DNA from 4 places in the Paenibacillus sp. FSL P2-0121 genome. Region 3 is predicted to be linked to each of the others. Evidence: riboswitches for the same ligand, from Rfam matches in the RefSeq annotation. Region 3 holds a riboswitch; each other region holds the start of a gene.

Evidence for each region. A riboswitch is a leader RNA that binds a small molecule or an ion and turns the genes downstream of it on or off. The one in region 3 is predicted to bind cobalamin.
Region 1: another riboswitch for cobalamin. It lies ahead of metE (5-methyltetrahydropteroyltriglutamate--homocysteine S-methyltransferase); the one in region 3 lies ahead of MKY54_RS03950 (S-layer homology domain-containing protein).
Region 2: another riboswitch for cobalamin. It lies ahead of MKY54_RS02375 (anaerobic ribonucleoside triphosphate reductase); the one in region 3 lies ahead of MKY54_RS03950 (S-layer homology domain-containing protein).
Region 4: another riboswitch for cobalamin. It lies ahead of MKY54_RS04625 (DUF4430 domain-containing protein); the one in region 3 lies ahead of MKY54_RS03950 (S-layer homology domain-containing protein).

What each region holds. Positions count from the first base shown of each region.
Region 1 covers NZ_CP150245.1:5,037,080-5,044,589, forward strand. The annotation lists gene msrA (peptide-methionine (S)-S-oxide reductase MsrA) at 1-806, shown strand, start outside; gene MKY54_RS22400 (DUF4349 domain-containing protein) at 903-2,018, opposite strand; gene MKY54_RS22405 (DUF1540 domain-containing protein) at 2,447-2,599, shown strand; gene metE (5-methyltetrahydropteroyltriglutamate--homocysteine S-methyltransferase) at 2,746-5,049, opposite strand; cobalamin riboswitch at 5,204-5,410, opposite strand; gene MKY54_RS22415 (undecaprenyl-diphosphate phosphatase) at 5,510-6,370, opposite strand; gene MKY54_RS22420 (DedA family protein) at 6,421-7,044, opposite strand; gene MKY54_RS22425 (FtsX-like permease family protein) at 7,062-7,510, opposite strand, start outside.
Region 2 covers NZ_CP150245.1:541,601-549,110, forward strand. The annotation lists gene MKY54_RS02360 (ribonucleotide-diphosphate reductase subunit beta) at 1-464, opposite strand, end outside; gene MKY54_RS02365 (ribonucleoside-diphosphate reductase subunit alpha) at 749-3,082, opposite strand; gene nrdG (anaerobic ribonucleoside-triphosphate reductase activating protein) at 3,138-3,653, opposite strand; gene MKY54_RS02375 (anaerobic ribonucleoside triphosphate reductase) at 3,650-5,635, opposite strand; cobalamin riboswitch at 5,877-6,112, opposite strand; gene MKY54_RS02380 (MTH1187 family thiamine-binding protein) at 6,491-6,799, shown strand; tRNA gene MKY54_RS02385 (tRNA-Thr) at 6,892-6,963, shown strand; gene MKY54_RS02390 (hypothetical protein) at 7,196-7,363, shown strand.
Region 3 covers NZ_CP150245.1:917,321-924,830, reverse strand. The annotation lists gene MKY54_RS03950 (S-layer homology domain-containing protein) at 1-2,888, opposite strand, end outside; cobalamin riboswitch at 3,051-3,252, opposite strand; gene MKY54_RS03945 (cellulase family glycosylhydrolase) at 3,596-5,317, shown strand; gene MKY54_RS03940 (transposase) at 5,387-5,680, opposite strand; gene MKY54_RS03935 (hypothetical protein) at 5,702-6,283, opposite strand; gene arcC (carbamate kinase) at 6,476-7,426, opposite strand; gene MKY54_RS03925 (tetratricopeptide repeat protein) at 7,463-7,510, opposite strand, start outside.
Region 4 covers NZ_CP150245.1:1,087,123-1,094,632, reverse strand. The annotation lists gene MKY54_RS04630 (methyl-accepting chemotaxis protein) at 1-628, opposite strand, end outside; gene MKY54_RS04625 (DUF4430 domain-containing protein) at 832-3,396, opposite strand; cobalamin riboswitch at 3,566-3,769, opposite strand; gene MKY54_RS04620 (glycosyltransferase) at 3,897-6,893, opposite strand; gene MKY54_RS04615 (hypothetical protein) at 6,890-7,510, opposite strand, start outside.

The DNA of each region.
Region 1 (7,510 bases), 2.9 Mb from region 3:
CAGGACATGTTGAAGCCGTACAAATTACGTTCAATCCAGAAATTTTCCCTTATAGCAAGCTGCTTGAGTTATTCTGGCAGCAAATTGACCCAACCGATGCGGGTGGACAATTCCATGATCGCGGCACCTCTTACGGAACGGCTATCTTCACCCATTCTGAAGAACAGAAGCAACAAGCAGAGGCTTCCAAGGCAGCTTTGCAAGAAAGCGGCCGATTCGCTAGCCCGATTGTTACCCCGATCCTCCCGGCAGCAACCTTCTATCCTGCCGAAGAATATCATCAGGGCTACCATCGTAAGAACCCGGGTCACTACAAACGTTACCGTAAGGGTTCCGGCCGAGAGGATTTTATCGAAACCCACTGGACACATAAAGAAGACAAACTAAGCTTAAAAGAACGTCTGACGCCACTTCAATATGAAGTCACTCAGAATAGCGCTACAGAGTCACCTTTCCGAAATGATTTTTGGGATCACCACGGAGAAGGCATTTATGTAGATATCGTATCTGGTGAAGCATTATTCAGTTCGCAGGATAAATACGATTCCGGTTGTGGCTGGCCCAGCTTTACACGTCCGATTCGCGATTACGCCGTGAAGGAAAAGACGGACCTCAGCCATTTGATGGTTCGCACAGAAGTGCGCAGCAAAGTAGCAGATTCCCATCTAGGTCATGTCTTCGACGATGGTCCAGGGGAAAACGGCCTGCGCTACTGCATTAATTCAGCGGCACTGCGCTTTATACCAAAAGAGGATCTGGAGAAAGAGGGCTATGGCGAGTATCGTGTACTCTTCCAGCCTGCCTAATCTTCGATAAAAGCGAATACTGTACTGTCTTACAGAAAAGAAAAGCCTCCAATTCACGGTATACCATGAATTGGAGGCTTTTTAATTCATAGAAGCTTATTCTTTATTCTCGTCCTCGTTAGCTTTCTTATCCTTTATTGAGGTTGTCACCTTTGGCTCTGCTGGTCCAGGGAGTACCGCCTTTTTCAGTTCCCGATTTTCCTGCCGTATCCGCTGGGTCTGCTGCTCCCGTCGTGCACGGATATTTTTGCGGGCAAACCAAACGATGACTAAAATAATGCCCGCACCGATTAGAATCGGCAATGCACCTGCAAGAATTACAAAAATCCACTGAAACATAACAGATAGTGCGTTCAGGCTTCCTTTTAAAGCATCCGATGCCCGTTCTAGCAATGGACCTTGCTCTGCCTTTTCCTTCACGGCTAAGCTCTCATCCGTCTGGTACACTCTAAGCTCTACCGTTGAAAAGGATACGTTCTGATCTATATATCGCATTCTGCCTTTGATCTGCTCAATCGTTTCTTGAATCGAACCAAGCTCGTTTGCAAAGGCGACCAGATCACTTGATTTCGTTGCTTTTTTCATAAACTCTGTGTATTGAGCTTCCATTAACTGCTTTGCCTTTAGACGCGACTCCAGATCAACATACTCCTCCGAGACATCCTGACCTTGAATACTGCGCTGTAGCGATTCGTGTTTTACTTTTTCCAAATTATTCAGAAAAGGAGAGAACCCGGAGGCAGGCACCTTAAGGATAAACGTCCCTCCTTGCTCATATTGCGACATGTTTTCGTTAAACTCTATAATATATCCTTTAGCCATCGTTACCATGTTGCGGATTTCAGTCTGAGCTTTACCGTAATCTTCTACTTCCATAGTCAGATTGGCATGATAGATTAGCTTCTTGTTCAATCCTTCCACGACATCACTGCCCGTGAATCCCGCGTTCCCTTGATCCGTGTTCTCTGATGTCAAACCTTTTTCAACTGGGGCTTCGTTGCCTCCCGCTGCTGTCTCAGCTTCTGCTGAGGTGCTCTTATCCGCTAATGTAGCTTTCGAAGATTGCTCAGTGGTTGCTGCAGCAGAATTACTCGTATTTCCGCCGTCACCAGCTAATTTGTCTGCCGCCGAATTGTTATCACCCGAGCCACAACCTGCCAATACCACCGCAAGAATTAATAAACATAAGTAATGCAGACCCCATTTGCGCATTCTCATTCCTCCAAAAGTGTAGTGGTTATCCCTAGCATTGTAACGTTACGGAATGTCATGTTCTGTACAGATCTCTTCCGTCTCTCATTTCTATAACGCCCCAAAACTTGGAAGGTTGCACTGGAATATGGAATTCCGGTAAATTTCTTTTGGTTTTTCATGTTGAATACACAAAAAGCCGCATTTCTGCGGCTCTTATTGGACATATTTTTGATGTGGGAAGGTGACCCGAAAGTTAAAGAACTCATTTGCTTACAAACTCATTATTTGGTACAATTACCACGTCTAACCTAGTAAAAAAAGCCAAATACCCTCTATTCATAATGAATGAGGGCGTGACACGGCTTTGTTGAGACAAGCTCCACCTTGCTAAACAGAGCCGTTCATTGAATGATACTATCAATTACTATAAGGGGAGGTGAACCCTCATGGCAAAAGACGTAGTTTGTGAAGTTAACTCCTGCACCCACTGGGCAGAAGAGAACAAATGCAGCGCTGAATCGATCTTCGTAGCTTTCCACAGCTCCCAAGAACCAAAACGCGCAGAAGAAACAGATTGCAAAACTTTCGAAAGTAAATAAGTAAATGCCTGAAGGGACCCTCCACGGTTCCTTCTTTTTCTTTTTCATTCTAACAAGATTGAGAATTATTATCAAGTAGCTGATTATAAAAAAATAAGTGAACTAAAAAGCCAGGGTAAATTACCCTGGCTCTAATTTATTTATGTCTATTTTGATGCAATAACCCCTGACTTTTCCCTCGCAATAGCAGCAGCGCTTACCATGTTACGTAGTGCATCCTCTGTCTCCTGCCAGCCACGTGTTTTCAGACCGCAATCCGGATTAATCCAGAACTGTTCAGGGTCCAGCACCCGCAGCGCACGATCGATATTCGCCGTCATTTCTTCTACAGCCGGAACCCGCGGGCTATGGATGTCATACACTCCAAGACCGATTCCTTTATCATAGGCCTGCTCCTCAAAGCTGATAATCAGCTCCCCATGGCTACGTGAAGTCTCAATGGAGATTACATCAGCATCCATAGCCGATATGGAATCGATCATGTCATTGAATTCGCTATAGCACATATGCGTATGAATTTGTGTCGTAGCCTTCACATGGTTCGTAGCAACGCGGAACGACTTCACTGCCCAGTTCAGGTAATGCTCACGGTCTTCTGCCTTAAGCGGAAGTCCTTCACGTATAGCCGGCTCATCCACTTGAATCATTTCGATGCCTGCATCTTCCAACGCTTTTACTTCATGGCGAAGGGCAAGAGCAATTTGATTGGCTACCTCTTCCCGGCTGAGATCATCACGTACAAATGACCAATTGAGGATAGTTACAGGACCCGTCAACATTCCTTTAACCGGAAGCTTCGTCAACGATTGTGCATAGACACTTTCTTTAACAGTCATAGGCTGTATAAATGCAACATCCGCGTAGATCACCGGTGGCTTAACGCAACGGGAACCGTAGGATTGAACCCAGCCATTACTAGTAAACAAGTATCCGTCCAGCTTTTCTCCGAAAAACTCCACCATATCTGTACGCTCGAACTCACCGTGGACCAGAACATCCAGACCTAGCTTTTCTTGGAAGGTAATTGCATCCGCGATCTGCTCACGAACAAATCCATCATAACGCTCCTGATTCCAGACCCCTTTACGCCATTTCAATCTCGCCTGACGCACTTCTACTGTCTGCGGGAAGCTACCAATTGTAGTGGTTGGCAGAAGTGGAAGCTGCCATTTCTCTTGCTGCACCTTTAAGCGTTCAGCAAAAGGCAAACTGCGTTGGTCCGGCAAAGCTGCAAGTGCAAGCACTTGCTCCGCCACATCCTTACGACCACGCTCAGGTAGTGCGCGGAATGCTGCAATAGCTTCACGACTAGCGGCCAGCGCTGCTTTAGCAGCTTCTCCTTTATCTGCGAGGGCTGCTCCGAGCAAACTAAGCTCTGCAAGCTTCTCATCGGCAAAAGCTAACGCATTCTTAACTGTCGCCTTCAGCTTCAACTCACCTTGAACGGTGACTGGGACATGCAGCAGACTGCAAGAAGGCTGAAGAATAAGACGATCAAGCGGCACATGAACGCTGAGCTTTTCTACCAGTTGCAGCTTAGCGTCTAAATCGGAACGCCAGATGTTCCGTCCATCAATAATTCCGGCACCCAGCCATTTGTCCTTCGGCCAGCCAAGACGTTCGATAGAAGCCAGATTCGCTCCACCATCGTGCACAAAGTCAAGACCCAAGCCTTGAACAGGCAACTCTAGCAGTGCCTCCAACGGTTCAGCAGCTTCGAAATACGTCTGTAAAATAATATTCAAGCCCGGCACGGAGCCGGCAATTTCTGTGTATATCGAGTTAAGCAGTGTTAATTCTTCTTTACTTATGCCTGTAACAATCGCTGGCTCATCGATTTGTACCCAGCTTACCCCTTCTTGCTTCAGTTCCTGTAGCAGTTGAACATAGACTGGAACAAAACGTGCAGCAATCTTGGCGATATCTGCCGCTGCGTAACCTTTGGACAGCTTAAGGAAGGTATACAGACCTAAAAGTACCGGTTTACCTTCAATCCCTGCCTGCGATTTAGCAAAACGATAAGCCGCTAGAGGTTTATTTTCAGTCAGGCGTGGTGTTTGTGTGCCGATCTCTGGAACGATATAGTGATAGTTCGTATTGAACCATTTGGTCATCTCACAGGCAGTAGCCTCAGCATTACCACGGGCCATTGCAAAATAAAGATCAAGCCCGATGTCGCCGCCATCATACGTGTACCGTGGAGGTACAATTCCAAACATAACAGCCGTATCCAACACATGGTCATAAAAAGTAAAATCATTTACCGGAATAAGCTCAATTCCTGCCTCTTGCTGGGTCTTCAAATGCTGCAGCTGAATTGCTGCCATTTCGGAGCGGAATTGCTCCTCATTTATTTTCCCCTGCCAGTAGGCTTCCAGTGTCTTTTTCCACTCGCGGTTCTTTCCGATTCTCGGATATCCAAGATTGCTTACTTTTACTTTATTCGTCATCTCGATACACTCCCTCTTCCATCTCTTATTTCAAACTCCAAAGCTACTTGCTTTCCTATAAAAAAGAGCGCCCTTCCCTAAAAAAGTCAAAGGGAAAGACGCCCATGATATACCCATGGTTAACGTCTAACACCTCCCTATCTTCCGTAGGTGAAGCAGTGCTGTTGAAACAGGCAGGTCTCCTGGCTAGCGGCGTCAACATCTTGAGCAGTCTTCCCAGCAGTAGTAAATTGCCAGTGACCTCTGTTGCTCGAGATTCTTCCGTTACAGTGGCGGGACCGCATCGGCTTCGAACCGAATTTCCCTATTAAGTCTACCGAATTACTATTTTCCGGTCAGCACCTGTCTCCGATATCATTCATCATTTGAGTGTCTTAATCTGATGTCATCATACGTGAAAGCCCCAGCAATCTGCAATAGATTACTGGGGCTTCTGTTATATCGATTCCTTATAACGGACTTAGAAAAATACGAAATATACTACAGCAGCAAGAATTATACGGTATATAGCAAACGGTAAGAGCTTGATACGATTGATCAGTTTTAAGAAGAAACGCATCGATAACAGCGCAAATAGGAAGGCACTAATAAAGCCTGCAATAAAAAACGGCAACGCGTCCATGGTGAAATATTGCCAGTTTTTCATCAGTGACAACAGACTGGCACCTGCCATGATGGGTACTGCCATAATAAACGTAAAATCAGCAGCGGCACGATGGCTCATCCCGAGGAGTACGCCACCAGAAATCGTCGAGCCCGAGCGTGAAAATCCAGGCCATAACGAAAAACACTGTACAAGACCTACACCAAGTGCCTGTTTGTATGTAATCTGATCTACACTCTCAGTTCTGATCTTCTTCGGCCCAAACAGATCGGCAATAATCATTAATATAGCCCCAATCACTAGACCAATTAACACTGTTGATGTAGAGAATAAATGCTCATCAATATAATCATTAAACAGAACACCTAACACACCTGCAGGCACTAACCCTACCAGAACCTGAGTCAGCTTGAGGTGCCCGCCCTGCTCCAACTTCGGTAGCTCCTCTGTTACAGGATCCAACTGCTTACGGCTGAAACGCTTTAAACCCAACAGATCAATGAACCGATTTCTAAAAATCACAACAACCGCTAATATTGAACCCAGTTGAATAACTACTTTGAAGGTATTTGCCGTATATTGTCCAAATAACTCCTGTGATTTCAGCCACATATCATCAACAATAATCATATGACCCGTGGAGGATACTGGAGCAAATTCGGTTAAACCTTCAACAAGCCCCAAAATAATGGCTTTAATAATCGTTAATAGCTCCATGTGTTTCCCTCCTTTTTAATAGTCATTTCTATTATCAGTCCACTACCCGCTTAGCCCTCAGTGTTCATTCTCCGGCTGCGTTTGCGGAAGTACAGAAACCCAAGGATAACTAATCCGCCAGCAATTAGTACATAGACTACATTGGAGTACACATCCATGTACATGGCAATGTCTTCCCAGGATTCGCCCAATGCCGCGCCAATAAGCACAAGCAGCAAATTCCATCCCAATGTGCCAATCGTTGTGAAGATCATAAATACTCCAAATTTCATGCCCGACATTCCCGCCGGAATCGAAATCAGACTGCGGACCAGCGGAACCATCCGACAAAACAATACAGTCCAATAGCCATATTTATCAAACCAGGCGTCAGCCTTGTGGATATCTTTTTTAGTGACGCGAATTAGGCCCCCCCAGCGTTCAACCAGCTTCTCTAACCGGCTCACATCCAATAATCGGCCAATATAATAGAGAATTACTGCACCCAGTAGTGATCCAGCCGTGGCAGCAATGATTACACCAGGGATCGTTAAGCTCGTCGTAGTGGTCATAAATCCTCCAAAGGGCAGGATCACTTCTGAAGGAATTGGTGGAAATATATTTTCAAAGGCCAGCATCAGAAAAATACCGAAGTAACCAAACTGCTCCATAAAATCTGTAATCCATGCTTGCATCTTGTTACCCCCATTTCTCATATCAAGTTCTTCTTCAGGTTGCGTAAATAGCGGCTGCGAATAAAAAAGAAGTATAGTCCTTGAACAGCCAAATATCCGAGTAACACCGCGCCTGTCTCCGTTGCGATAGATAAGTAGAACAACCGTTGAAGCGCAATAAAGGCAAACACACTGTGTAAAATAGCTATTCCGACCGGCACAAAAAACAACAAAGACAGCTGAATCGTAACTATTCGATTGAGTTCTTTATCCGTAAGCCCCATCTTGGACAAAGTGGAATATTGATTGCGATCATGATCAAGATCGGTATATAACCGGAAGTAAAGAAAGCTGCCTGCCGCAATAAAAAAGACAGTACCCACCAGCAAGGAAGCAAAAAGCATTGTGTTATACAATGTTTTCTGAAGCTCAAACAGCGTGCCGCTGATCACAATCGCATACGGAGAATCACTTTCATAGGACTGTT
Region 2 (7,510 bases), 380 kb from region 3:
ATAAACTGATTACGTTCCAGCAGGACAGGGTCTTTTTTCCAATATTCAAAAATTTCCTTCTGCTCACTCTCCGACACGATAGAGGAAAGAACATAGGAATAGGATTGGTTATGCACCACTTCTTGCTGCCCGATAATAGCGGAGATAGCTTCCAAAGAGGAATCGGTGAAATAACGCTTCACGTCGCTCACGAACATCGTCTGCATCGAATCCAGCACAGCGAGTAGGGAGATATTAATCTTAAATACGCGTTGTTCCTCGGCATCCAGCATCGGGAATTGTTGCGCATCCTTGGACATTGGAATTTCATCCGCGATCCAGTGATTAAGCAGCAGTACCTTATACAGCTTGTACATATGAGGCATGCGAATATCATTCCAGTTCAGAATACCTGAGCATTCACCGTCGATAATGCGTGTGGATTGGTTAGGTGCTTCAGTATTAAAAATCTTTTGTAATTGCATTTCTTATCCCTCCATTTTTTGCGCGGGTAATCTTTCTTGGTGTCTTGTTCATAGAAAGATGGTGATGGAGTAACGGAGAGGAAGTTTGGAGCTGTAGGAGCGTCAGCGTTCGCCCGAAAGCTTTCCGTAGGAAAGCTCGCATCGAAAGCATATGCTGTCATCGGATGTCATCCGCTAATAGCGGTAAAGATCAAGACCTCTGATGACAACAGCGGCCGGAAGCCCAAACATTCCTCGCAGTTACGAAATTCATCATCGTTTTTCTATTTAGGACACTAAGATAATTAGCTAGCGCAAGATTCACACTCTTCTATAGTCAAAGCACGGCTACGCACATAATAAGTTGATTTCAAGCCGCCCTTCCAGGCATTCAGATGCAGTTCCAGGAACTCGGTAGCCTTGATGTCAGGACGGACATACAGGTTGAAGCTTTGGCCTTGATCGACGTGACGCTGGCGAGCAGAAGCCATGCGGATCGACCAGTTTTGGTCAATCGTAAATGCTGTCTTATAGTACCAGATCGTTTTGTCGGACAGATCCGGTGCTGGGTTAGCAATCTTATAAGTTGTTTTTTCTTCATAGGAAAGCAGTTCATACAGCGGATCAATGCTGGCGGTGGAGCCGGCAATAATCGATGTAGATCCATTCGGCGCAATGGCGAACATCCAAGCGTTACGTACGCCGTCCTTAGCTACTTCTTCTTGCAGCTCGCGCCATTGCTCAGTCGTTACATATTTACCTTCTTGCTCACCGCTAACATACCCGCGGGAAGTGAAGTATGCGCCAGTCTCCCAATCGGATCCAGCAAATTTCGGATAACGGCCTTTTTCACGGGCAAGCTCCATGCTCGAACGAACCAACAGGTAGTTGATATGTTCATATAAATGATTGTTATATTCTACGGCTTCATCGGATTCCCAACGAATGCCCTTGAGTGCCAATAGGTGATGCAGGCCGAATGTGCCGAGACCTACTGCGCGGTACTGGCTGTTCGTGTATTGTGCCTGCAGAACTTCAATATTATTAATGTCGATTACGTTATCAAGCATACGAACTTGGATCGGAACAAGTCTTTCTAATACGCCAGCTGGAATCGCCCGTGCTAAGTGAATCGAATTCAGGTTGCAGACTACGAAGTCGCCAGGGATTTTGGAAATAACGATCCGGGTCTGGCCATCTTTAGTTACTAATTCTTCTTGCTCAATAACTGTTGCAGACTGATTCTGCATAATTTCTGTACACAGGTTGGAGGAGAAAACCATACCTTGATGACGGTTTGGGTTAGTCCGGTTCACGGTATCGCGGTAGAACATGTACGGTGTACCTGTTTCTAGCTGTGATTTCATAATCCGTTTCATGATGTCGATCGCAGGAACAGTGATCCGGGATAATTCCAGGTTCGCTGTAGCCTCAGCATATTTTTCACGGAAAGTACCTTTGCCAAGCTCTTCATCGTAGAAATCTTCCAATCCTAGTGGACGGCCATTTTTATCTGTCCAGCCCATGACCTTTTTCACTTCGTGAGGGCAGAAGAGGTTCCAATGGCTGCGCGATTCTACAGCTTCCATGAACAGGTCAGGTAGGGAGACGCCATGGAACACGTCATGTGCACGCATGCGCTCGTCACCGTTGTTCAGCTTAAGATCGAGGAAAGCGAGAATATCTTTATGGAATACATCAAGATAAACAGCTACAGCACCTTTACGTGTGCCCAACTGGTCTACGCTGACTGCTGTATTGTTCAACTGGCGAATCCAAGGGATTACGCCGGAGCTTGTGTTCTTGTGGCCACGGATATCCGAACCACGTGCTCGTACTTTTCCAAGGTAAACGCCGATGCCGCCACCCATTTTGCTTAGACGTGCTACGTCTGTATTGGAGTCAAAGATACCCTCTAGGGAATCGTCTACAGTATCAATAAAGCAGCTGGATAGCTGTCCAGCGACCTTTTTGCCGGCATTGGACATTGTAGGTGTAGCAGCAGTCATATAGATGTTGCTCATAGCCCAATAAGCTTCTTTTACAAGCTCAAGACGTTTTTCAGCTGGCTCACGGTGCATCAGGTACATAGCAATAATCATATAACGTTCTTGTGGAAGCTCCATTACACGGCCGTCAAAATCATGCGCCAAATAACGGTCGGATAGCGTAAGCAGACCGATATAGTCAAACAAAAGGTCGCGTGTATAATCGATACACCCGCCTAGTTCGATAATTTGTTCTTTGGTGTAATGACTTAGAAGTTCTTCGCGATAGATTCCTTTTTTCACGAGATCCGTAATTAGTGGATACAATTCACCGTAAGGCTCTTCTGGATAAGCTTTGTAGCGGCGATGGACGGCAGCTTTTTTATAAAGGGTAGTCAGAAGGGCGCGGGCAGCTGCGAACTTCCAGTTAGGCTCTTCTTTTGTTACAAGCTCTAGAGCGCTCATGGTGAAGGCGTTGCTGATTTCTTCTCCGCTTACCGAGTCACGACGCAGTTTGGAATTCACTCCACGCAGCAAAGTTTCTTTATTTAGTTGATCGAGACCTTCCAGAATACGGTCAGCGTAGACGGAAAGACGGTTCTCATCAAAAGCCAGTTGGCGATTATCCGGTTTTACTACGAATTGCGGCATGTTTAGTTCATCCCTTCTTATTTCAAATTAATTTTCAATATCAAAAATTGATATATTATAGCGCAGCAGGCTGCCACAGAAAGACCTCCGAGCCGTTCATGCTGGCCGGAATGTCGATAATGCGTTGGTTGGAGCTTCCCCGGTAGAGAAGCGTAGTATCTTTCAGTTCTTCTACAAATCTTCCATCTATTAACACCTGACACTGTTTAAGTAGATTCCACTCCGGCGTACCGGGAAGGGCTGTAAGTTCTTCGTACGTATAACCACTGTAAATCCAGATTGAGAACCCTGGCAGTACAGTGCGAAGCTCATGAATGAACCCCAGCAACTCTTCTGCTGAGAAAAAAGGATCGCCGCCTGCCAGTGTCAGACCATCCAGCAAAGGGTTAGCGGCGATTTCTGCAATGATTTCATGTTGTCGTTCTAAGGTGAAGACTTCTCCATATTTAAAGTTCCATGTCTCGGGATTAAAACATCCCGGGCAACGATGGCGGCAGCCGCTGAGAAAGAGGACGGCCCGCATGCCCTCTCCCTCGTTAATCGACTCCGGATAGTAACCGCAAATATTCATAGATGCTTAACGCGATCCCGAACTTCAGCTTGTTTGGCGGCATTAAAGCGGGTCTGATAGTCGCCGGTTAAATAACCTGTAACTCTGCGCAAACGGCGGATGTGCACATCATTCTCATTTGCGTTGCAGGAAGGACAGTTTGTCCCAATTACGCCTTCGTATCCACAGCTGGAGCAGCGGTCAATCGGATGGTTAATGCTGAAATAACTGACCTGTTGTTCGAGCGCATATTTAATGATTTTGATAAAAGCCGATGGGTTGTTGCGGGCATTGCCGTTTAATTCGACATAAGAAATAGCCCCGGCATTGCAGTATTCATGGAAAGGAGCTTCCAAGCTGATCTTCTGAGCAGCACCCAGATCGAAGTATACAGGGATGTGAAAAGAGTTCGTATAATATTCACGGTCGGTTACGCCCGGAATGGAACCCAGTACCTTGCGGTCAACTTTGGTGAATTTACCGGACAAACCTTCTGCTGGAGTTGCGAACAGGGTGATGTTAAGATCCAGTTCCTCACTTTTCCGATCGCAATAGTCCCGCATATGACGCACGATAGCCAGCGCCTTGGAATGAACTTCCATATCCTCGCCATGGTGTTTACCGTACATAGCTTTCATACATTCCGCCATACCGATGAAGCCAAGAGACAGACTGCCATGCTTCAGCAGATCGCCTACAGTGTCATCAGGTGCAAGGTGTTCGCCGCCTTCCCAGACGCCTTCTCGCATCATGAAATCGGAAGCTTTAGCTTTTTGTGCGGTTTGGATGTGGAAGCGATGGAGAAGTCCTTCCAGCGCAATATCCATATAATGATTTAGATCTTCATAGAAGCCAGCTTCGTCTGCGACGGTACGTCTGCCTGTTACTGTGCCGTGTGCCAGACCTAGCCGAACCAGATTCAGTGTATTAAAGGAAAGGTTGCCCTTCCCAGAGCAATGATTACGCCCAAAACGGTCACCGAGCACTCGGGTTCGGCAGCCCATTGTAGCGAACTCCGTATCAGGATCACTTGGATCATAATACTGCAAGTTGAGCGGAGCGTCCAGATTAGCGAAGTTTGGATATAGTCTGCGCGCAGAACATTCAGCTGCTTTTAGGAACAGTTCATAGTTAGGATCGCCTTGCTGTTGATTGATTCCTTGCTTGCATTTGAAGATTTGAATCGGGAACACTGGTGTTTCTCCGCTGCCAAGTCCGTTCATAGTTGCGGTTAGCAGAGAACTGATCACAAGCTGACCTTCTGGTGAAGTACAAGTACCGTAGTTGATGCTGGTAAACGGTATTTGTCCACCGGATCGGCTGGACATGGTATTCAGATTATGTACCATACTTTCAGCCGCTTGCAGGGTTTCGATTTCGGTTTCCTTTAGTGCAAAACGGAACGCTCTTGGATATGACTCCGCCAGATCGGTCCGGCTCATCGTAATCTCGCCCAAAGATTCGTCAGCTTGTCCTTCTTCAAAATAATCCAGACCCTTGCGGAACAGCTTGGCGAAGGATTTGGTTACATAAGGTGCCAGATCGTAATCGAGTTTATTGGCGGATACACCACCATATTGAGCATTTTGCTGGGATTGGAAAATAATCGCTACCAGAGACATAGCTGTCATTATTGAGTTCGGAGGACGAACGCTGCCGTTGCCGGTATTGAAACCTTCACGGAGAAGTTTATCAAACGGGATAAAAATACAGTTCGTCGTTCCAATCGCGTATTGATCCAGATCATGCACATAGACGACATTGTCATCAATAGCCTGCACTAGCTGTGGCGGCATCGTAAAATTGCGGGCGTACCATTTTGAATATTCACTGCCGAACTTGCTCATTTTACCGGAGAAACTCTCTCCATTCAAATTGGCATTCTCGCGCAATAGGTCCATATCCCGACTGTCGATAATATCCCGGCCTAAATCAATGAGCTCTTCTAAAAGAACTTCCCGTGCATTTTCTACTCCATTAAATTGTCTCTCCAACAACGTCATTGTACAGCTCTCCTCTCAGTATAAAAGAAAAACATCTATCATCAAATCCATATATCCATAAGAAGTTGGACTGCTATAAGCAGTCGTATATTTGTTCAGATTACATAAAAAAAGCATCCCCTACCCGAGGATGGCAGAAAATGCCCGATGCGTTATGTAAATATCCACACGGATATTTGCAGAGGTCTCTACGTAGATGACCGCATGCGGACACCATCCCTGTTCCTCGCAGGCATCAATAGTTGGTGTCGTCGAAACAGGTAGGTCTCCTGGCTTCCGTGGGATCTCTCGGCGCCTTCCCAAGGGTGTTCCTAACCCTCAGTGGCATTTGCCGGGAGATGTGGATTCTCAAGCTTCCCAGAAGCTTAAGAAGGCCATCCGGTTACAGTGGCGGGACCGCAGCGGATTCTCACCGCGCTTCCCTATTAAGCTCTAAATCCGGTTAAGGATCAAAGCGCCTGTCTCCACTATATTTTGTTGTCGTTAGATAAAAATAACCCAAGATGTTGTGTTTGTAAACAGTTTTTTAGAAAACCCGCGCGGGGAGCGGGTTCTTTAAAAGTACTCCACAAATGATCCACAGGCTGTCCATAAGTAATCCACAATTGATCCACAGGGAGATGCGAAATGATTCATAAATTGTCCGAAAAGATGCCACAAAGAGTCCATAAATATAGTGCAGATGACCCTAGAATTTGCTCATGAGAAAATACCCTTAGCCCAAAGTCATATTTTGGAGTAATCAGAAGAAATAGAAGAGATAAGGGAGGATAATCTTGCTTAGTTTGTGACAGAGCGGTGGAATTGTTACAATGGAAGGAGACAGCTACTATAAAATTTCGAGGAGGTATTCTCATGCCTATTGCTGAAGTTACAGTTATTCCAATTGGAACAGGCAGTACCAGTCTTAGCAGCTATGTTGCGGATATGCAGCGGGTGCTGAAGACAGTAGAAGGGATTACTTATGAACTTACGTCCATGGGGACGATCATCGAAGGGCCTCTGCAACGCATTTTTGCCGCGGTAGAAGCTTTGCATGAGTCTCCTTTTTCCGCAGGTGCAGAACGTGTCTCTACCTCACTTAAAATAGACGACCGCCGCGATAAACCCTCTACTAGCCGTGGAAAGTTAGAGTCTGTGGAGCGTAAGCTACAGGTGGATTAGCAGTTTAGAAGGGCGGAAAACAGGGAGAATAGGCTTGCGTTTCTGGCTGAAAGTTGTATAATATTTTTTGTTTGGCAGAAAAACAGCGTTAAGCTGGTGTAGCTCAGGGGTAGAGCAACGCACTCGTAATGCGTAGGCCGGGGGTTCAATTCCCTTCACCAGCATCCTTACAAAGTCGATAGTGGCGCGTGTTCCCGGGTTTTTGGAACTGCGCCTTTTTTTGTACAAGCATCAACTTCTAACATTCTTCTAACCTTTAGTCGAGTAAAGTGGGTGTCTCGTCAATTTTCTCCACTTCTTTTCGGGTTCCTAGAATAGAATCTCCGATACATCGGGGCACAGCTTCCTGCAAGTTGGGGAGAACATGTGAATAAGTATCCAGGGTGATATTTATTGATGAATGGCCTAATCTTTCCTGAAGTCGAATATGATGGACAGCCCCTGCCGTTCCCTGTTCTTCTGGAGAAACGTATCAAGGAAGATAAGACATGGCGCGAAATCGCTAATGAAAACGGTATGACTAGTGGTCACTGTCGAGCAGATGGAAGGTGTGGCGCAAGCTGACAGCAATCAGAATGAAGAATGGTGGAGGAGGAGCAGCATAAGCTGCTTTTCTCTTGCGGGGGCAGATCGGTTAGATGGTAATTACTATAAAAATAAAAAAGACACCACAAGGTGTCTTAGTACAGATACTTTTCGCTCGAATTTCAC
Region 3 (7,510 bases):
TCAAATTCCCCATCACCAGCTATGGATTCAACATATACACTTCCAAAGTCACTGTTCCAGGAATCTCTATAGTCGATACCGCGGCTATCCAGCACTCTTTTTAGTACAGACCACACTGTGTCACCAGATTGGAGCTCTACCTGTACAGATGGAACAACATATCCCTTATTAATCGTAAGCTTATCCACGGACAGGATTACATATGGTTTCGATGGAGTGGTTCCGCCACCATTGTTGCCACCATTGTTGCCGCCATTTCCTTCACCATTTCCGCTACCATTACCGTTACCACCGTCGCCGCCAGGTGTTTGTACTGCACTGGAAGCATACGCAATGTAGTCAGTGAAGTGATTGGTTTTTACAATTAAGTCATTTCCACTATCATAGGCATACTCAGACTTACCGCTTGCAAAACCTAAGTCATCACTTGCAAATTTTTGAATGGCATGAGGGGTGCCATATTGAATATAAGCAGCTTCTTTTCCTTTAAGGTCCTTAAAGGTTAACGTAATAAATTGACTAAATTCTACTCTTGCACTACCACCCATGGAAAATGCTTGAAGAATGTTATCAAGCTTCTTGTCCCCAGGAATAATCTGATTCACACTATCTTTTAGTGCAGATTCTGCACCGGTTAAAGCTGAAATCAGTTCAATCGCAGAGGCATCCCCACTTGTAACTTTTGCACCCTTAGGAATGACTACAGATACGTTACCTTTTATGGCCTCTATCTGAGGAAGGTCGCTGTTACTTGGTAAATTGACACTAACCTTTGATTGATTTTCTTCCGAAATAGCTACTGTGATTTCTTTGTTGCTATCTCCAGCGCTGATCGGAACGATATAATCATTAGCGTCATTTGGGATTTCAACTTTCGGGTTCTCCCCAGAAGGTAACGGAAGTTCTTTCGGACCCTCTGGTTGCCCAGGCCCCGGTTCTTCTGGTTGTTCCAGTTGCACATCATTCATATCAAAGAGACGGTTGCTATGATTGATCAGACGATCATAGGACACAAGAGCATACGTACCTTGGTCCGTCGCCATATTGTCCACTTTGCCTGTGAGGATATGCTTAAATCCACCCTCAGGTGCAGCAAAGCTAAGTAATGCATCAATAAGCGAATTTCCACTTTTAACAAATCTAGCGTCAGTGTGCGGATCTACGCCTACACCAGTTAAGGCTACAATTACCTGCGAGATACTCTCGCTGCTAGTGCTTCCCCAGCTTGTAAATCCGCCTTGATTGTTTTGGTTATCGGACAGCCATTGGATGGCCCGATCCACGGCAGCTTTTACATCATCACGGGATGCATAATAAGGTGCAAGAGCTTGCATCGCCATCGCAGTCATATCGACATCGGCTTTGGTTACGCCTAATTCCCAGCCACCAGCTTCTGCTGTACCTTTTTTAACCTCTTTATCTAAAATGTACTGAACTAGTTTTTCTCTTGTGGTCTGTTCTGTAACTCCATCAACTACAGGGATCTCATAGTTATGGCTATCTAACGCAATCAGAGCAAAAATCGGACCATTATTGCCTTGCTTTTGGATATATTGATAATCAGCCAGTGCTTTTCTCAGATCATATCCCGCAACATTTGTGATATCTTTTCCGATAGAGGTAAGTCCTAATATTGCTCTGGAATTCTCTGTGCTTTTATTGGCGTCGAGTTTTCCATCCTCTTTAATGATTGATGCTATTTTCGTAGCTACATTGTTGTAATAAAGATCGTAATAACCGTTAGGTACTGTATAGTTCGCCCGAGCCAGAGAAAGGATTGACCATTCTCCGCTACCTGTTCCAAACGTTGGATTCTTTACAGTATTTAAAATATAAGCAAGGTTTTTATCTAACTGTTGTTTGACGGCAACTGAAGTTTCCAGTTTGTAAGTAACCTGATAAGTTACATTTGTTTTGTTTCCAGCTCCGTCAAGAGCCGTTACAGTAATTGCATTACTGCCTGAATTCAGAGTAGCTTTATACTCCCCATTTGCAGGTGATAAAGTAACTCCATTCAGCTTCACTTCTGGAGTAATGTCACTATATACATTGTCTGTGACAGCTACTTTGAAGCTTATTTCTTTATTGGATACTTCCTGTTTATCTTGTATGCCACTTACTGTAATAACAGGGGGTTCTATGTCTAATGCATTATTAAGACCGACAAGCGCATGATCTACACTTATTTGAGAGCTTGCCATGTTTTCGAGCACGGAATAGGCTTCATAAACTGCCGATTGCACTACTGGTCTGTCCAAAATAGTTTCTTTATTAGGGGCACTGTTAATCTCGGCGATTTCCGCAGTTAAAGCATCCTTATTGGCAAGTTGAACTGGGATTTCCCCCCAGCCGCCAAGATCAGAACCATAGCCATAAGTGGTGAACTGAGTTCGAATGATGTCACCGTCTTGAGGCTTATAATCGGTCATCCCAAACGGAGGAAACACATTATTTACTGCATACATCCAACCCGACATGGAGGTGTAGTCAAACTGACTTAACCACTCGGGGTCTGCTTTAGTGCCGACTGTATTCCCATCGGCTGAAATCATATCTAAAATATATTGTGGAATATTGACTTCGCTTCTGCCACTATCTTTAACTTCTGATAAATAAAAACCACTATCTATATTTCCTAAATATCTATAATTCCCATCACCTAGCGCACGTGTTATTAAAGATGCGCCATTATCGCCTTCATAAATCGGAACTTTAATAGGTTCCTTAATATACCCTTGGCCTAAGGTGAATTTCTCTACGGATACAGATACATACCCTTTAAGGGTAGAGCTTGCTCCATCTGCTTGAGCCGGGATTACACTTGTAGAGAATGTCGTAATAAATACAGCTACAATAAGTAACCACGCTAAAAACTTATTTTTCTTCATTTTTCCATAACCCTTCCCTTCATACCTATGATAAAAAACAGAATAAACTTTCTCATAACCACAAAAAAACCACTCAACATAAACGTCAAGAGGTTAAGATAGTGAACCACAGTAATAGCTGGCAAACACTATTCAAGCACCTCTCTATCGATCGTAGAGTTTGATGGTGTAACAGAAAAAGGCAGATATTCTGGCTCAAGTATCATCACCCTTGCTGCCTTCCCAGTTTCCCAGTGGCATTTTGCAAGGACTCCTCTTTCACAGCGGCGGGACCGCGCGGGATTCACACCCGCTTTCCATTTAACCAATCTATGATTGTACTTCCGCAACATTCATAGTTGGCACCTATTTCTAATTTTAAATTTTCATGCTTCATCATATCTAATATATATGCTTTTGTCATGTTATATTTCTTTTTTGTATAACGGGCAGCTAGAGATAATCCTATTGAATAACCAATTTCTACGACTAGGGGTTATTTAAATAATTTCTTTATCCAACTGTGGGGAAAATTAATTTAAATCACTAATTCTTATATGAATTTACCACAAATTAGTAAGGTACTCGCTAAGTGTATTCTATGTTAGGGTATATCAAGAAAGCGTTTACAAAAATAACACTGGAGGTGTTTGCGTTCATTTAACCACCAAGTACAGCGTCAAAGCCAGGTCCAAGCATCCTAAATTTATCTCACAAAGGAGAATTCAATGACTACGCGAATCCAGAAATCCTTCTTATCATTGACACTTGTCACCGCTCTTCTGCTCTCTCTGTTCTCATCCATGGCCGCAGCTGCAACTAAGGACGAGCAACAAGCTAAGGCAGCGCCAAAGAGTAAGATCCAATCCTATGTAGACGAAATGCAGCCCGGATGGAACCTCGGCAATACTTTAGATGCTACAGGTGAGGATGAAACCTCCTGGGGCAATCCACGTGTGACCCAAGAACTTATTAAAAAGATCGCCGCTCAAGGCTATAAAAGCATTCGGATTCCTGTGACCTGGGATACTCACATGGGTGCGGCACCAGACTATACCCTAGAAAAGGCCTACCTCGACCGTGTGGAAGAAGTTGTCGGCTGGGCACTGGACGCCAAGCTTTATGTCATGATTAATGTCCATCATGATTCCTGGCTATGGGTAAGCCATATGGAAGAAAAACACGATGAAACGCTGGCACGTTATAATGCAGCCTGGACTCAAATTGCCGATCGCTTCAAGGACAAATCCGATAAGCTGATGTTCGAGAGCATAAATGAACCTCGGTTCACCGATGGTGGAAGCACAGACGAAGCAAAAATGGAACAAATGCTTACTGAACTTAATAACTCTTTCTATCAAATCGTGCGGAAATCCGGTGGGAAAAACGACCTCCGCCCACTTGTATTACCTTCATTAGAGTCTTCACCTACGCAAACAAGAATGGATCATCTCTATAAGACGATTACGGCTCTGAACGATCCAAATATTATTGCGACCGTTCACTTCTATGGCTTCTGGCCTTTTAGTGTGAACATTGCCGGCTACACCACATTTGAAAAAGATACAAAAAACGATATCACTCAAACTTTTGATAACGTTTACAATACATTTGTAGCTAAAGGCATCCCTGTCATCGTCGGTGAATTTGGTTTACTCGGGTTCGATAAAGACACGGGTGTGATTGAACAGGGCGAGAAGCTTAAATTCTTTGAGTATCTGACTTATTATTTGAAAGAAAAGAAAATGACTTCCATGCTCTGGGATAACGGGCAGCATTTCAACCGTAAAACTTATAAGTGGTCTGATCCTGAACTCCACAATGTATTAATGTCTGGTCTGAAGGAGCGTTCCTCCAGCACCGAAAGCGATTTGGTCTACCTAAAAAAAGGTGCACAAATCAAAGATACCAAGGTTAAGCTAAACCTGAACGGCAATAAGCTAACCACCATTAGTGCCAACGGAAAGTATCTGACCAAAGGTAAAGATTACACCTTAAATGGTGAGGAGCTCACCCTCAAAGCCACCCAACTCAAAAAGCTCACAGCTTCCCAAAAATACGGTGAAAATGCCGTGCTGACTCTGAAATTCAACAAGGGTGTTGCGTGGAGACTTAAGGTCATTGTGTATGACACAGCTAAATTAAGCGATGCAAAAGGCACGACTGAATCCTTTGCCATTCCGACCACCTTTAATGGTAACCAGCTTGCCACAATGGAAGCTGTATATACCGCTGGTGGCAATGCAGGTCCGCAGGACTGGACTCCATTTAAGGAATTCGGCAATACCTTCTCACCTTCTTATAACACTAAAGAAATCAAGCTGCTTCCCGCGTTCTTTAAAGATGTTAAAGACGGCGAGGTTATCCTGAAGTTCCACTTCTGGAATGGGGATATTATCACCTACAAGATCACGAAGAGCGGAACAAACGTTGTAGGAAAGTCCTCTTAAGCATCGGTCCTGTTAACAACACAAATAGGGGTGTCCTTCGCAGGAACATCCCTATTTGTATTGTACCGATCACATATAAACCTCATCATACGAAATTATCATCAACCGATAAATTAAATATACGCCAAGATAGGCTCCGGTAATAAGAAACATTGGATTCAAAAATATCGCATGGATCGAGGTCATAAACACAGCATGATCTCTTAATATCTCGTAAATCGCCAAAGCGGAAATATTTCCAAAGATAATCGCACTTAAGACCGAAACAACATTAAAAACCATACGCCACTTTATCGATTTCCCCTGTAACATCAGCATAACAATGGGAACAAGAATACTACCAAGTACGATTAGAAATTTCATCCAGCTCACCTCGGTAAATTTTTAATCGTCCAATTCCACACTTTCGATTTGTCCATCTGCATTTACCGTCCACTCGATTTCAACGCCATTATTCAATCCGAGCTTGTCTTCATCTTCAATGACTATATGATCAGGAATCGTTAAGGTTTGCTCTTTACCGCCCTCCACTTGAACAGTAACCTGTTTACCCTTAACCGCAGTGATCCTTCCGTCATATTCAATCTGCTGCAAAACAATCTTTTGATTCGAATCTGTAATGGTGACCTGCTTGCCTCCGTCAGTTAGCAGCTCAACCTTTTTATGATAGTTATCTTTTAACGAAACCTCCTTGATAACTCTCTGAACGCTAACCCCCTCTGGAAGTTTCCCAGTATTTGAGCCGGGTGACGCAGATGTTAGGGGTTGTTCTGTTGCGTTATTTGTAGGTACAGGTGTAGTTGCTTCTGCAGAAGGTGCTGCAGTTTCTACTTGAGCTGTTGGAGTAGGCACTTGAGTCTCATCCGCTGCTTTAGTGCAACCACTTAGCAATACCGTACATGCACAAATACAACAAAGAATTGTAGCCCTGGTAAAACGTTGTGTTGTTCCTTTATTCGATATCATCTTTTACCCCCGCATTTTAATGTATTTTTTTCTCTATAGTGGACATAGTTTTACCTCTTATCTTCCTTTTATTCACCAGAATATGGCCATCTGAAAGCAACAGTTAGATAACAATTCATGAATATGTCAAAAAACCGCCCTGATTTAGATCAGTGGCGGTCTCCATGAAATGATGAGATAAATTAGATCTTATTAATTTACAATATGTGTGCCAGCCTGTTGGCTCATCGCAGCTTTCATATTTTCCGGATTGGTAATGATAACTCTGCGTCCCTCTTTTTTCAAAAAGCCAAGACTTGCTTCAATTTTAGGCTGCATACTGCCAGCAGGAAAATGACCCTGCTCCGCATATACCAACATTTCTGCCGCTGTAACTTCTTCAAGAGCCTTCTGCTCAGGCGTACCGAAATTCACACATACCTGAGGAACTCCTGTTGTAATGATAAGAGATTCTGCATCGATCTGTTCGGCCAGCAGACTTGTAGCAAAGTCTTTGTCAATGACTGCATCGATACCTTCGTAGGTATTATTTTCGGTTTTGATCACGGGAATCCCGCCTCCGCCAACAGCGATTACCACATAACCCGTCTCAATGAGTGATTTAATGACGTCTTTTTCAACGATATCAATCGGCTTAGGCGATGGAACAACACGGCGGTAACCTCGTCCTGAATCCTCAATGATGACCCAATCTGGCTTGGCACGCTTCATCTCCTCTGCTTGCTCAAGCGTGAAGAAGGAGCCCACTGGTTTCGAGGGAGACTGAAAATTCGGATCATTTTTGCTAACCTCGACCTGAGTAATGACTGTGGCAACCTTTTTGTCTAATCTGCGATGAATGAATTCATTTGTTAAGGCCTGCTGAATTAAATAGCCTATGCCCCCTTGCGTGCCCGCCACGCAATTGACCAGCGGAGTAACATCCATTCCAGTGACTTCCGAAGCCACCTCGCTTCGTCTCAGCTCGAATCCAACCTGTGGACCGTTGCCGTGAGTAACCACCACATCGTTGCCTGCTTGCACCAGATCAGCGATATTGACAGCAATTTCACGTACTGCCTCAGACTGATCCTCTATAGAATCGCGGCCATTGTCTTTCACCAATGAATTACCGCCAATGGCTACAACTATAAATTTACTCATTCCATTCCTCCTGATGGATCAGTTGATCCTCATTTATTAGCGTTTAAGGGCCAGCTGAAATTGTTCCTTCGCGGAGTGAAAATC
Region 4 (7,510 bases), 170 kb from region 3:
TAATTGCAATACTAATTACGAAACAAATCACCCAGGCGAACGTAATCATTATGGTATTGTTTACCCGCATGCTTTTAGCGGTTGCCATGGAATCTGAATTGTGTTCATCAGCATCTTTAAGCAAAGAATCACTAATTCCTTTAAGTAGGTTGATCATTTTTTCACGGGATTCGTTAAATTCGCCTGAAAATACTTTATAGGCCTCTTGATTATGATTACTATCAGCAATCTTTATAATGTTATCCCGCTGTGCACGATAATCTGGCAAAAAGGATTCATACTCTTTGATTTTACTTACAATAGCAGGATCATTATACTGAATCGCTTTCACCTTGTTCATAAGTTCATTATTATCCTGAACCTTCACTTGGATACTCTCAGAAAGTTCTTTGTTTTTGCTGGCATTTACGCTAATCAAACGCTCCAAAAGATAGGATTCAATAGCCCGATTATTCGTACGCATCTGCCCTACGTAAGAAACAGGCAATAAATTTTCATTATATGTCTCATTTGTTTTTTCGGCCATTTGGGTCATCGTAATGATGCCTATGCCACCTACAACATTAACCATGATTACAGCGAATACCAAAAGCAACCCTATTTTGTATTTCACTTTCAAATTTTTCATCTACACTCCGCCTTCACATTATCTTATGATCTATCTATTTTTATCGGTCGGAAGGGCTAAGAGTTTGATGATTTTTTAAATATTGTGTCGAATAAAAGTATATATTGTCATAAAACGACTTTCCTCAAATATAAAAAGGACGGGCACCCGATCCGCTATTACTCCGAATCCAAGTGTGCCCGCCTACTCAAACTTCCTCTTCCTTATTCTCCAGAGGTATAGTACCAGTACAAAGTATCACCGTTCTGCAAAATATAACTGTCTGCACTGATGCTTGGATCCGCATCCCGGTTCGTTTTATACTTCCATCCGCTGCTTGGGCCTCCATCAAATTCAGCCAACCCTTCAATAGATTTCACGTAGATGCTTCCAGCGTTGCCGGATGATACTACCTTAGTCCCTAATTGACTGACTAGTAAGCTATAAGCCGTTTCGCCCTCTTTTAGAGCTACTGTTGTACTGGCTAGGATGGTTCCTTTCCGGCTATCTCCAATCACTGAGAGGGTAGCGGTAGCTTTTGCTGGAGCAATAACAGACGATCCGACAGTCAGAGACTGAGTATAACGCGCTACGCTCGGTACGCTGTCTTTAGTATAACCGGTAACAGTCAGTGTATAGCTATTTGCCGGGAGACCCCCATCAACAACAGCTACACCTTGTTCATTCGTGATTACCTTCTTATCACCAATCGAAACCTGCACACCTGCAGCCGGTGAGATAACCGGATCAGAAGTGAAGCTTTCCTGATTCCACACCCACTTTTTCTGTGAAACCTTTACAGTAAAAGCTTCATTAGCTTTTGGCTGTGGTGGGGTAAGCACCACAGCATCTACAACCTGTGTATTTTCTCCTGCATAATAGACAAGCACACGATCGGATTCCTGTAGTTCGAACGCATCCATACCCACACTTGGATATATCCACTCCCCGCCGCGTGATACCACGAAGCTCCACCATCCGTCGTAAGTACCTTGCGAAACTCCATGGATACCTGATACAAAGTTGCCATAAGACGATTTGGTGATATCTACTTTAAAATCATCGGTAGACCCTAGTTGTTGCAACGCTTCAAGGGCATTGGAGGCTTTCAAAGTCCCCTCACTAATCAACCCTTCCGGGCCTTCAACGGTTAGCGAAGCTGTTACATTCTTAGAAATCACTTTTAGAGCTTTTGTATATTTAGCAATCGTTGGGGCTTTGCCTTCACGGTAGCCAGTTACAGTCAGTGTATAGTCACCTGCGGGCATATTTCCTGAGAATACGGCCTCACCTTTAGCATTCGTCGTTACCTTGTGAGCTCCAATTTGGACCTGAACACCCGCAGCTTTTGCAGTTACAGGAGAGGAAGTATTCGTAGCAGCGTCCCATTTCCACGTCTTACTAGTTACAGTGACGGTAAAAGAATCGCCCTCTTTAAGATTTGCTTTGGAAAGCGTAACGGAATCCACAAGCTTAGTGTCGTCTCCGGCATAATAAACCAGTACCTGATCTGAATCTTTAAGTACAAAATCACTCATGCCTACATCGGGATTAATCCATTTTCCGTCACGCGATACAACATACATCCATCCGTCATAACCACCAAAGCTTCCAGCAGCAATACTTCCGATGCCAGTCACATAACTGCCCGAAGGATTCGTGATCGGCAAGTTCGTTTGAAGCGCCAGCTTCTCTAACGCTCCAAGTGCGTTGCCAGCATAGGCGTACCCTTGTGCCAACGTGGCCTGTGGTCCCTCAATCGTTACTGGAGCGTAGATGAGTGAACTCTGAATGGAGGATTTGGAAAAATCGTATAGCTTACTGTTGCTTCCTTTATACAGCAAATTATAGGCAACCAGCGCCTGAAGCCCTTGCTCTGTCGCCAGAATATTACTGCTTCCACCACGGCTATGGGTGAAGCTACCATCAGCTAGACGATAGCTGAGCAGGTTCTCCATTAGATCCACTTTGTTTTTGGTGTATTCTAATCCACTAGGATCAACTCCGAAGGATGTGAGTCCAAGGATTGCTTGTGCGCTACTTTCAGCACTGTCACCGTAACCCCCATGGCTATCTTGAGCTGCAGATAACCAAGCTACGGCTTGTAGCCCTGCTAAGTAGGCTTCGGGATTATTTTTATGTGCCGCCAGAGCCGTCAAGGTTATCGCTGTCATATCAGGCTCACTTGCGCCTGAGGTTAGTGCAAAGCCCCCATCCGGATTCTGTTTGGAGAGAATCTCCGTAAGGAGCTTATCCGCCGTCCATTTCGCGTCACTTGGGATATTATATTTACCAGAATCCAGCGCAAGTAAAGCATATACCGGATTATTAAGCGTCTGTTCACTGAGCTTGCTATTATTATAAATTTTCTCAATCAGATTATAGCCAGGAGTCGTTCCGTTACCAGCAAAGCTAGTAGGATCTGCACCAATCGCTCTCACTGCGAGCACGATTCGAGCATAATCGGTTACATTGGTGAAATCGCCAGCTGCATCCTTTACTTTTTTCTCAAGCTCTGAAAGGTAACTAGCCGGCAGCTTGTACCCTGCTTGCGCTAATCCAATGGCTTGCCAATCCGATTGCACGCCACCTTTCAAGAGATATTCTGCAGCCGCATAAGTCGCATCCGCAACATTAATCCGCTCCGCAGCAGTTGCCTCCAGACCGGCGCCAGCGCCCGCTTCTGCAAATATTTGTCCCGCCGGAGCAAGAGATGTTCCTAGAATTGAAATGACCATGAATAAGGCCAGCCCAAGTGCTACAAACTTGGAAGACATGATTTTCTTCATTGTTTAACCTCTTTCTGTATAAGAATGGGTACTGCCGGGAATAAGACGCATAACATAAAGACCGCCCCTTTGGAGGGCGGTCAGGGAAGATTACAAATTGAGGCTGCGGCGCTTGCTTCCTGCCAACAGTCCATCTGTATATGTTCCACATTCTTACCCCACGAAGAATAGAAACGCTCACGAAAAAGGCAGGTCTCCTGGCTAATGCTTCATCGCTGTTCTTCACCTTCCCACCCTACCTTCGGGGCAGTGGCTTATAGAAGAAACGCTCCGCACATACAGTGGCGGGACCGCGCCGGACTCTTGCACCGGACTTCCCTTTTAAGCAGACGACTAGATTGATAGAGTCTGCACCTTTTCCAGTATGTAGTATCTTATTTTGACATCCATAATCATATCTATTAATACATAGCATGTCTATAGAAAAGCTTAGTATGGGCAGCAAAAAAATGAACAGCAATACGCCACCTTCCGGTAGTTATTGCTGTTCAGAAAGCTTGTTATTCGACTGTTCCATCCGGACTTGCAGTCGGGGAGGGTTCAGCACTTGAATCAGAAGCTGGTGGAATATTAGGGTCGGGATCTACGATCAATGTAAATCTTCCGGCTTTGATCATACTTTTCTCTAGAATTGTCGCTCCAGGCTCCAATGTAACCTCAACCTGATAGGAAGGTTGTTCACCTTCAGTCACAGCTGTTGCGGAAGGCAACCCAGTGCTGTCCTCAGTATTAGAGGAAGGCGTAGGAGACGGAGATGCATCAGCTACAGCATTAGTAGCATCTGCACCTTCTGCTGTTCCTCCAGTAGTGCCAGCGGCATCTGACTCGTCAGCAGCGTTTCCCTCATCCGTCCCATCCGTTGACGGCACTGGACAAGTCCCATTCGTAGCAGCGACCTTAAAGCTTTTATCTATCTCTGTAGACGAAGACATTAAACTAATCTCAGTCGGTTGAAACTGCACACAGTCATCTGCACTTGCGAAGGTGAACACCAATATGCTGCTCCCCTTATCTCCTTCGACGCTCTGATCCTTCAAGTATACTGAAGCTGGAGGCAGCATATTGCCTGCACTCTGAACAGGGGTCGGCTCAGGGCTTGTCCCCGGCAGAGCCGTCTTCGTATCATCCGGACGCAGCATACTGAATACGATAATTGCAATAATCACCAGAATACCCGTAATGGAGCCGGAGATTAAGAGTCGAAATCGGCTGCGGCTGATCCAGCGCGCCAGCGGGGAAGCCAGTTGGGAGCGGGCTTCATTGTACACATTTTGCAGAGCAGGCCGAGCTGCCGCGACATAGTTCTTTCGGAATTCCCGATTCTTGAACGCTTCACGATCACTGCTCAGGAAATACTTCAGAATCGCCTTACGGTAACCCGGTTGCAGCTTTTTATTCGAAACCGTAAATAAAGGATTGCCTTGCGACCAAGCAAAAAACCGATAGATGATTTCTTTGTCGGAACCGGCTTTACGCTTTAACAGCTCCAGAAGCGCATCGTAATCCAGCGGACCCCCTTCACGCTGAGTTGTATAGTAAAAGGCTAGCGGAAGCCGTTCAAAGGGTTCCAGAACACGCGCCTCTTTTAGCAAACGACGACCCAGTAGCTGCACATCGTCTAGTTCCTGCGGAGACAATCCTGTAAAAATCTCCTCATTCGGCTTCTCTTCACCAAACCAGCGGTAAGCGGCACGCAGCGCATTCTCTTTCTGCTTGCTAATCCTATCCAGTGGCGGCTGCCAATCGACAACATTACCATACCGTAAAAAAACTACCTCCAGAAGCTCCTCCTGCGTCATATCAGAAAGCGATAAGCGGTTCAGTAAGAATCTATCTGCTGAAGCAGCAAGATCCTGCATTAGGGAGAGTGCCTTAGGAGCAACTCCTGTTCCTTTGCGGCGATCTTTTTCTGCCTTATCTACAATTTCATGAATTTCCGCTACAGAAGCCACCGGATCATGCTCCAGCTGGAGCTTTTCTAGCAAATAATCCTTCACAGCATTTTGAGCAAAAGACTGCTCTAACGCCACTGGCAGGAACCGCCCCCAATGGAGCACAAAGCTCAGAATATCCGCAGATCTGGACGCCGCAGCTAGTCTTGATTCCATATAAGGCTCAAGTAGCTGCTTACGGAAATAAGTTTCAGACATCACGCGCTGGAAGTAAGCTGCACTTAACTCATCATTACTCTCAATGATCCCGTAAGCAGCACTCAAAATATCCTTGCGGCCCGCTTCCACACTATGAAGCATCCCATTGATGAAATAATCCACGATTCTGACCCTGTAATTGTGATCCTTAAGTACAAAATACTCTTTAAAGCATTCCATAATCGCCGGATCTGGCACATTTCTTTGCCGAATCAGATCAAATTCCCGGTCAAACCGTTCTAAGAAAATATCATTCAAGCGGATTCTAGAATGAATTGCACCGTCTGGTTTAAGGTAAGAAAGCAAACCACTTAGCACCGCACTCTTGTTTTCCGTATATAAATGCTCGTTCCCTTGCTCAATCTCATAAAATATAGCCAGCTCATTATAGAAAGAAAGGGTTAGCTTGTGCTCAGGACTCTCTCCACGCAGAATCTGATCGGCGAAGCTTACGAAGTCGTTAATATCTCCTGGATTCAGCAGTAATAGCTTCCACACCAAATCAGCATAAGGCTGGCGGGTCTCGCCAAAATCGACATTCCCCATCCGTCCGGAAGCCAAATCAAAGGTATAATCCTTCTCAATACTGCGGTCACCGGGACGAAGTGAACCTTTTTCCACAAAGCTAAGATGTATATATTTACGGCTTTGCGGTTCATTCGCATAGGTAATCACGCCTAATCTACGGCGGAATTCATACGGCAGCACGCTATACAGAATTTCTGTAAGCTCCACCGCCCGCGCAGACAACTCGGTGATAGGTACGTTTAGAGCCACGTAGATTTTTTTCTTACCTGCTACAGAGAGCATCACCGCTTGCAATAATGCCTTGAATATCCCTTCATCAATCCCTAACAGACGTAAGCCTGCGATTGGATCCGGGCTGCGGTCTGTGCGAACAACTGGAATAGAGGGCAGCTCCGGCAAGGTTCCACCAAGCTCTCCAGTATAACGCTCTGCAAAATCAGCATGCAGCCAGTCTACATAGCTCTGCACAATTTCTTCGGAACGTGAAGCAGGAACTACATAGTTATGTGCAAAAAAAGCGCTTCGTTGGCCTGTGAAATCGGCCGCTTGATAACGACTAAGCCCAATAACTGTATCCCCGTTCTCAGCATGAAATAGGTGCAGCGCACCAGGATATGCAGCCTCATCCTTCTCTCCACGTGCGGTTAACTCCGCAGGAGCATCGTAGAGGCAGAAGGGATGAAGGATTTTTTTCACAAAATTATTGTCTAGACTATCTGATTTCGCTACCGTATCGAAGCCTTCTGTGGAACGAAACACTCCGCGACGTTCGCGGGTGTACATCTGTTGGGCGATTGTTGACCCTGAGAAAACATTCACGGGCCGTCGCTCCCCTCAATATACTTCAGCTTATGCAGCAGCCAAATAAAAGGCTCGTCTACACGAATCGGGCTTACTACACCCTCAATCTTTTGATTCACAGGATTGCTGCCCAACGCAGATACTGCAAAATAACCCGTATTCGCGAAATAAACATCCATCGTATCTTTAAAGGGTCTGTCCACCTTACCAATAAATCTGCGAATTTCCCCGTCGATATTATGGAACTCGTCCATGTTTAATGTTTTGCGGTGAACATAGTTATTGAACACATTGCTGTTGGACTTGATGTAATCGCCATCCTCATCCTTCAGCGAATGCAGCATATCACTTTTGGCAAGCACAACCGCTGTTGGAATGTCTGTCTTACTCTTTTCCTGATAGGCAATAAAATCACCGAACATCGTCAGCACCACATCGCGCGGCTCGTCATATTGTGAGACCCATTCTCCCGGGCGGTCACCGATGTTAATATGAATCTTTTCACGGATAGAACGGATTTGCAGCGGATCGACCATAAACAAAATACCCGCAGAGTTCTTGATATGCTGACCATGAAGTCCAAGATAATCCTGATCCACCATACCCTCACCTGCTACATCAAAGAATACAAGTGT